2 regions of the Cellulomonas pasadenensis genome follow, and region 2 is predicted to be linked to the other one. Evidence: predicted binding sites of a transcription regulator. Region 2 holds the regulator's gene; the other holds the start of a gene.

Region 1 (3,855 bases), on a different contig from region 2:
CCGCCCAGGGCCAGCACGGCGGCGATGCCCATCAGCACCAGCAGCGGCACGTACGGGTTGGTCATCGTGCGGTCCTCCTCGGCGTCGAGGTCCGGCCGGGGCCGGGGCGAGCGGGTCGATGGTGCGGGTCGTGCGGGGTCGTGCGGGTCAGGCGGCCGGGGCGATCCTCGCCAGGCCGGCGATGACGCGGTCGACCACGTCCCCGCCGCGCGGCTCGTAGCAGTCGGACAGGAGCTTGAGCACGAACCGCATGAGCAGCGGCCGCGGCAGCCCGTACCGGGTGCACAGCCGCATCACCTGCGGGTGCTCGATCAGCCGCACGAACTGCCGGCCGAGCGTGTAGTAGCCGCCCAGGTCGTCCTTCATGCGGGACTGGTAGGTGGCGAGCGCGCGCTCACGACCGGCGACGGAGCCGCGCGCGAGGCCCTGCGCGATCGCGTCCGCGGCCACGCGTCCGGCCTGCAGGCCGTACGCGATGCCCTCGCCGTTGAACGGGCTGACCATGCCGGCGGCGTCGCCGGCCAGCAGCAGCCCGTCCGCGTAGAGCGGCCCGCGGTTGAAGCCCATCGGCAGGGCGGCGCCGCGCACGGGACCGACCTGGTTCTCCGGCGTGAACTCCCACTCGGCCGGGGCGTTGGCCATCCACCGCGCGAACAGGTCCTTGTAGTCGACCTTGGTCGCGGCGGCCGTCGAGCTCACCGAGCCGAGGCCCACGTTCGCCGTGCCGTCGCCCAGCGAGAAGATCCAGCCGTACCCCGGCATGAGGTTCGACCGGCCGGGCGCCCCGTCCCACAGCTCGAGGTGCGACTCCATCCACGGGTCGTCGTGGCGCGGCGTCCGGAAGTACGTCCGGACGGCGACGCCCATGGGCCGGTCGTCGCGCTTGACGCGCCCCACGGCGGTCGCGAGGCGCGCGGAGACGCCGTCGGCGGCGACGACGACCGGGGCGCGGTACGTGACCTCGTCGCCGGCGTCGACCGTGCGGCGCCCGTCGTGGTCGACGGACCGGGCGCGCACGCCCGACACGCGGCCCGTGCGCTCGTCGCGGACGGGCCGGATGACGGCCGTGCGCTCGAGCAGCTTGGCGCCGGCGGCGCGCGCGTGCTCGGCGAGCGTCTGGTCGAGAGAGGTGCGCGCGCGGGCGAGCCCGTACGACGGGTACACCGACAGCTCGGGCCACTCCAGCTCGATGCGGTGCCCGCCGCCGATCACGCGCAGGCCCTTGTTGCGGATCCAGCCGTCCTGCTCGCGGATCGGAACGCCCATGCGCACGAGCTCGGCCACCGCGCGGGGCGTCAGGCCGTCGCCGCAGATCTTGTCGCGGGGGAAGGACGCCTTCTCGAGGAGCAGCACGTCGAGACCCGCGGCGGCGCAGTGGTACGCCGCGGAGGCCCCTGCCGGGCCTGCACCGACGACGATGACGTCGGCGTCATCGTGCGCTGCGTCCACCACGTCCACCCCACTTTGTGACGTCGTTCACGTGCGACGCTGCGAGTGTAGCCAGCGTCACCCGACCTGTCTGCGAAGGTAGGGCTTACCTGGCGGGCGGACCGGGACGTCGGTCCCGTGACCTGCGCGGACGCGTCCGCTGCGCGCCCTACGGGCGGCGGCCGCGGTGCAGCGCGACGATGCCGCCGGACAGGTTGCGGTACGCGACGTCGACCCACCCCGCCTGCTTGAGCAGCAGGCCGAGGGCCCGCTGGTCGGGCCACTCCCGGATCGACTCGGCGAGGTAGACGTAGGCGTCCGGCTCCTTCGACACGGCCCGCGCCACGGGCGGCAGCGCCCGCATGAGGTAGTTCGTGTAGACGGCGCGGAACGGGGCGAACGTCGGCCGCGAGAACTCGCAGACCACGAGGCGGCCGCCCGGCTTCGTCACCCGCAGCATCTCCTCGAGCGCGACGTCCGGGTCCGGCACGTTGCGCAGGCCGAAGGAGATGGTGACGGCGTCGAAGGACGCGTCCGCGAACGGCAGGTGCAGCGCGTCGCCCGCGACGAACGGCAGGTCCGGCCGGCGGCGCTTGCCGACCCCCAGCATCCCCGTCGACAGGTCGCACGGGACGACGTGCACGCCGGCGTCGGCGAGCGGCTCGCTGGACGTCCCCGTGCCGGCCGCGAGGTCGAGCACCGTCTCCCCGCGCTGCGCCCCCACGGCCGCGAGGGTGGCGCGCCGCCACGCGCGGTCCTGCCCGAGGGAGATCACGTCGTTCGTCACGTCGTACCGGTGCGCGACGGCGTCGAACATCGCGGCGACGTCGCGGGGGTCCTTGTCGAGGGTGGCGCGCGGCATGGGCCCATCGTCGCAGGTCGGCGCCGGACGGCCAGGCCGGGCGGACGCCGTCGCCCCGTCGGCGGTGTGACGTGCGTCGCCACCGGCCCCCCGCCGCCCCTCCGGGCGTGCGCGAGGTCCTACCCTGGCTGGCGATGAGCACGTCGAGCGGCGCCCCCGCGCAGCGGCACCTGCCCCTGCCCCGGCAGCGGCACCTGCCCCACCCCTTGGTGGTGCGCACGGTGGCCGTCGACGACCTGCCGACGCGCGCCGGCGACGCCCCCGACCCGGCCGACCTGCTCGACCTGCTGCCCGGCGACGCCCCCCTCGCGTGGGTCCGCCGCGGCGACGGGCTCGTCGCCTGGGGCGAGGCCGCCCGCGTCGAGGTGCACGGGCCCGACCGGTTCGCCGCCGCCGAGCGCGCGTGGCGCGAGGTCGTCGACCACGCGATCGTCCGCGACGAGGTCCGCCTGCCCGGCACCGGCCCGGTGGCGTTCGCGTCGTTCGCCTTCGACGACGACTCCGCCGCGGGCGGCGTCCTCGTCGTGCCGCGCGTGGTCGTCGGGCGCCGCGACGGCCGCACCTGGCTCACCACGCTCACCGACCCCGCGCGCCTGGGCGCCTACCCCCGGCTGGGCGACGTCGTCCCGCCGCGCACCGACCCGCGCCCGCCCGGCGAGGTCACCTACCGCGACGGCGCCGTCGACGCCGACGACTGGCTGGACGTCGTCGCGCGCGGCGTCGCCGCGATCCGCGACGGCGAGGTCGACAAGGTCGTCCTCGCGCGCGACGTCGAGGCGCGCACGTCCCGCCCGCTCGACGTCCGGTGGGCGCTGCACCGCCTCGCCGACCGGTACCGGTCCTGCTGGACGTTCAGCGTCGACGGGCTCGTCGGCGCGACACCGGAGCTGCTGGTGCGCTCCGAGCGCGGGCTCGTCACGTCGCGCGTGCTCGCCGGCACGATCCGGCGCACGGGCGACGACGACGCCGACATGGGCCGCGCCGCGATCCTCGCGCACTCGTCGAAGGACCTCGAGGAGCACGAGTACGCCGTCGCGTCCGTGGCGCGCGCCCTCGCGCCGTTCGGCTCGTCGTGGAACGTGCCCGACGTGCCGTTCGTGCTGTCACTGCCCAACGTGCTGCACCTCGCGTCCGACGTGACGGGCGTCCTCGCGACGCCCGACGGCGGCGAGCACCCCACGTCCCTGGCGCTGGCCGCCGCGCTGCACCCCACCGCCGCCGTCTGCGGCACGCCCACCGACGCGGCGCGCCGCCTCATCGCCCGCGTCGAGGGCATGGACCGCGGCCGCTACGCCGGCCCGGTCGGCTGGCTCGGCGCCGACGGCGACGGCGAGTGGGGCATCGCGCTGCGCTCCGCGGAGCTCGACCGCACCGACCCGCACCGCCTGCGCCTGTTCGCCGGCTGCGGCGTCGTCGCCGCCTCCGACCCGGCCGCCGAGCTGGCGGAGTCGCGCGCGAAGCTCGAGCCCATGCGGTTCGCGCTCGGCGACGACTGACCCCTCCCGGACGGGACCGGGCGTCGGGGACGGCTCGCCGCCGCACCCGACGAGCCCGGACGCACGCGA
Region 2 (3,855 bases):
CCGGCGGCGCAGCGCCCGCAGGACGACCGCCCCGGCCCACGCGAGGCCTGCGAGGCTCGCCGCGTTCGCGCTGCGGCGCGCGTGCCGGCGCCGGGAGCGGAACTCGCGCACGGGCCAGCCGACCTCCGCGGCGTGCCGCCGCAGGCGCCGGTCGGGGTTGATGGCGCACGGGTTGCCGACCGTAGACAGGATCGCCACGTCGTTCGTCGAGTCGCCGTAGGCGTGGCACGCGGCGAGGTCGTACCCCTCGCGCTCGGCCAGGGCCCGCACGGCGCTGGCCTTCGCCTCGCCGTGCAGGAGGTCGCCGACGAGGCGTCCGGTGTAGAAGCCGTCCTCGTGCTCGGCGATCGTGCCGAGCGCGCCCGAGGTGCCCAGCCGGCGCGCGATGAGCTCGCCGATCTCCACGGGCGTCGCCGTCACCAGCCACACCGCGTGCCCGGCGGCGAGGTGCGCGTCGAGCAGTGCCCGCGTACCGGGGTAGATGCGCAGGCTGAGGACCTCGTCGTAGACGTCCTCCGCGATGGCCGTGACCTCGGCGACGGAGTGGCCGCGCATGATGGACAGCGCGCGCGAGCGGATCTCGTCGATCTGCTCCCGGTCCTCGCCGAACGCCTGGTAGCGCGCCTGCTGGAACGCGAACACGAGGATGTCGCGCTTGCGGAAGAACCCGCGCCGGTACAGCCCCACGGCCAGGTGGAACGCGCTCGCGCCGCGGATGATCGTGTTGTCGACGTCGAAGAACGCGGCGACGCGCGTCCCCTCGGGGACCACCTCCGCGACGGGCGTCTCGACGGTGGCCGCGACCACAGGCCCCGTCCCGGCCACGTCCGGGCCGACCACGGCGCCCTCGCCGGTTCCGTCCGCCGCGTGCACCCGGCCACTGTAACGACGCCCGTGCGCGCGTGGGGTGCGCGCCCGGCCGCGGCGGCGCGGCATGATCGGCGTCGACCCGGACCACCAGGAGAGGCGACGACATGGCGCGGCACCGGATCTTCTCGACGCCGTTCGCGAGCATCTACCCGCACTACGTGACGAAGGTCGAGCGCAAGGGCCGCTCGCGGGCCGAGGTGCACGAGGTGATCGCGTGGCTCACGGGCTACGACGAGGCGGGCCTGGCCCGCGTCCTCGAGTCCGAGGTCGACCTCGAGACGTTCTTCGCCGCGGCCCCGGCGTGGAACCCCGACGCCGCGCTGATCACCGGCGTGATCTGCGGCGTGCGGGTGGAGGAGATCGAGGACCCGCTGATGCAGCGGATCCGGTACCTCGACAAGCTCGTCGACGAGGTCGCCCGCGGCAAGCGCATGTCGTCGGTCCTGCGGGGCGGTGCGGCGACGCGCGCGGGCGACGGCTGACGCCGCGGACGCCTACCGTGGCGGGGTGAGCGGACCGCACGACCAGCCGACCCCCGCCGACGCCCGCGACGCCGTGGGCCCCACCGACGCCACCGCGCCCGACCCGGTCGCCGCTGCCGAGGCGCGCGTCGTGCTCTACGGGCGCGCCGGCTGCCACCTGTGCGACGACGCGCGGGCGGTCGTGCGCCGCGTCAGCGCGGCGACGGGCGCGCCGTGGGCGGAGGTCGACGTCGACGTCCCCCTGCCCGACGGCCGCGTCCTCGCCGACGAGCTCGGCGAGCTGGTGCCGGTCGTCGACGTCGACGGGGTGCGCCGCGGGTACTGGCGCGTCGACGAGGCGCGCCTGCTGCGGGCCCTCGCCGCGGGACCCCGCTAGGCCCTACCGTGGGCCGCGGCGCCCGGGCCGCCCCGCGACGAGGCGGGACGTGCCGGCCGGGAGCCGTGGGGGGCGACGTGGACGCTCGTGGGGGACGCTCGGGCCGCGGTGCGCAGGTGCCGCCGGCGACGGTCGCCCGGCTGCCGGGCTACCTGCGCGCGCTCGAGGTGGTGGCGGCGGAGGGCTGCGTGCTGACGTCGTCCGACGAGCTCGCCGACCGCGTCGGCGTCACGCCCGCGCAGCTGCGCAAGGACCTGTCGTTCCTCGGCTCCTACGGCGTGCGCGGCGTCGGGTACGACGTCGCGCACCTGCGCGAGCAGGTCCGCGTCGTGCTGGGGCTCGCCGACGAGCGGCGCGTCGTGCTGGTCGGCGTCGGCAACCTCGGTCACGCCCTGGCGAACTACGCCGGCATCGCGCAGCGCGGGTTCGCGCTCGTCGCCCTGGTGGACGCCGACCCGCGCGTGGTCGGCACGACGGTCGCCGGGCTGGTCGTGCAGCCGGCCGACCGGCTGGCCGAGGTCGTGGCGTCGACGGGCGCGACCATCGCGGTGCTCACGACGCCGGCGACGGTGGCGCAGGACGTGTGCGACCGGCTCGTGGCGGCGGGGGTGGTCGGCATCCTCACGTTCGCGCCCGCGGCGCTGCGTGTGCCGCCGCACGTCGACGTGCGGGCGGTCGACGTGGCGTCCGAGCTGCAGATCCTCGCGTTCCACGAGGCGCGGCGCGCCGCCACGGGCGGGGCCTGACGCGGCTCGGGGTGGGTCCCCGGCGCCGACCCCGCCACGCACCGCGGGGCGCGACCGGTCCGGTCGCGCCCCGCGGCGGGTGTGCAGCTGCTGCGTCAGCCCTGCTTGATGGCCGAGACGTCGAGGTCGATCTTGACCTTGTCGGCGACGAGCACGCCGCCGGCCTCGAGCGCCGCGTTCCACGTGAGGCCGTAGTCCTTGCGCGAGATGGTCACCGACGCCTCGAACCCGGCGCGCGTGTTGCCGAACGGGTCGACGGCCGAGCCGTTGAAGACGGTCTCGAGCTCGACCTGCTGGGTGACGCCGTGGATGGTCAGGTCGCCGACGACGACCCAGTCCGAGCCGGCCGGCCGGACGGCCGTCGAGGTGAAGGACCACTCGCCGTGCGTCTCGACGTCGAAGAAGTCGCCGCTCTTGAGGTGGCCGTCGCGGTTCGCGTCACCCGTGGTGACGGACGCGGGGTCGAGCGTGACGACGACGGAGGAGGACTCGACGTCCTCGCCGACCGTCAGCGTGCCCGACGTGATCGCCACGGTGCCGCGCACCTTCGAGATGCCGGCGTGGCGGACGGTGAAGGACGCCTCCGAGTGCGAGGCGTCGACGGCCCAGGTGCCGGTGGACAGGCCGGTGGGGAGCGCGGTCATGGGGACCTCCGTGGTTCGTTGAATCATCAAGTACCTGTTGGTTGAGATTTCTACTACACTCGAGCCACCGAAGGCAAGAGGGGAGGACGACGTGACCAGCAGCACCCCGAAGGACCCCCGGCCCGCCGACGAGGTCCGGTGGCTCACCGAGGAGCAGCAGCGGCACTGGCGCGCCTGGCGCGACGGCGCGGCCCTCCTCCTCGACGCCCTCGGCCGCGAGCTCGACGCCACGAGCGGCCTGTCCCTCGCCGAGTACGAGATCCTCGTGCGCCTCTCCGAGGCCGAGGGGCGCACCCTGCGCATGTCCGAGCTCGCGGGCGACCTCGCGCACTCGCGCAGCCGCCTCACGCACACCGTGGCACGGCTGGAGCGCGCCGGCATCGTGCGCCGCGAGCAGGCGCGCTGCGACGCGCGCGGCGTCAACTGCGTCATGACCGACCACGGCTGGGACGTGCTCGTCGCGGCGGCGCCCGGGCACGTCGCGTCGGTGCGCGCGCACCTCGTCGACCGCCTGACCGACGCGCAGCTCGCGGCGCTCGGCGACGCGATGCAGGTGGTCGTCGACCACCTGCGCTCGCCCGACTGCACGCAGGCGCGCGCCGAGGCCGAGGACCCCGCGCCCGCCGCCTGACGGCCACCCGCCGGCGGCGGCGGAGGGTCGCCGGACGTGGCGCACCGCACGCCGCGCGGGGGCGGTGCACCCGGGTTGATTTGCGACACTGGGCACATGGTCGACA

What was found. The regulator Rex, encoded in region 2, represses fermentation and respiration genes when NADH is low (regulators of the CRP and FNR family bind a similar motif). The targets are predictions, from matches to a motif close to CTTGTGAANNNNTTCACAAG.
Region 1: the regulator Rex is predicted to act here: its motif matches at 1,464-1,483, upstream of AB6N23_RS14000 (geranylgeranyl reductase family protein).

Annotation. Positions count from the first base shown of each region.
Region 1 covers NZ_JBFTEP010000108.1:1,508-5,362, reverse strand. Annotated here, with positions in the region: gene AB6N23_RS14005 (NADH-quinone oxidoreductase subunit A) at 1-65, opposite strand, end outside; gene AB6N23_RS14000 (geranylgeranyl reductase family protein) at 148-1,449, opposite strand; gene AB6N23_RS13995 (demethylmenaquinone methyltransferase) at 1,598-2,290, opposite strand; gene AB6N23_RS13990 (isochorismate synthase) at 2,425-3,786, shown strand.
Region 2 covers NZ_JBFTEP010000093.1:9,879-13,733, forward strand. Annotated here, with positions in the region: gene AB6N23_RS13050 (HAD family hydrolase) at 1-807, opposite strand, end outside; gene AB6N23_RS13055 (DUF2200 domain-containing protein) at 975-1,352, shown strand; gene AB6N23_RS13060 (glutaredoxin family protein) at 1,378-1,728, shown strand; gene AB6N23_RS13065 (redox-sensing transcriptional repressor Rex) at 1,845-2,474, shown strand; gene AB6N23_RS13070 (YceI family protein) at 2,570-3,118, opposite strand; gene AB6N23_RS13075 (MarR family winged helix-turn-helix transcriptional regulator) at 3,210-3,749, shown strand; gene AB6N23_RS13080 (histidine phosphatase family protein) at 3,846-3,855, shown strand, end outside.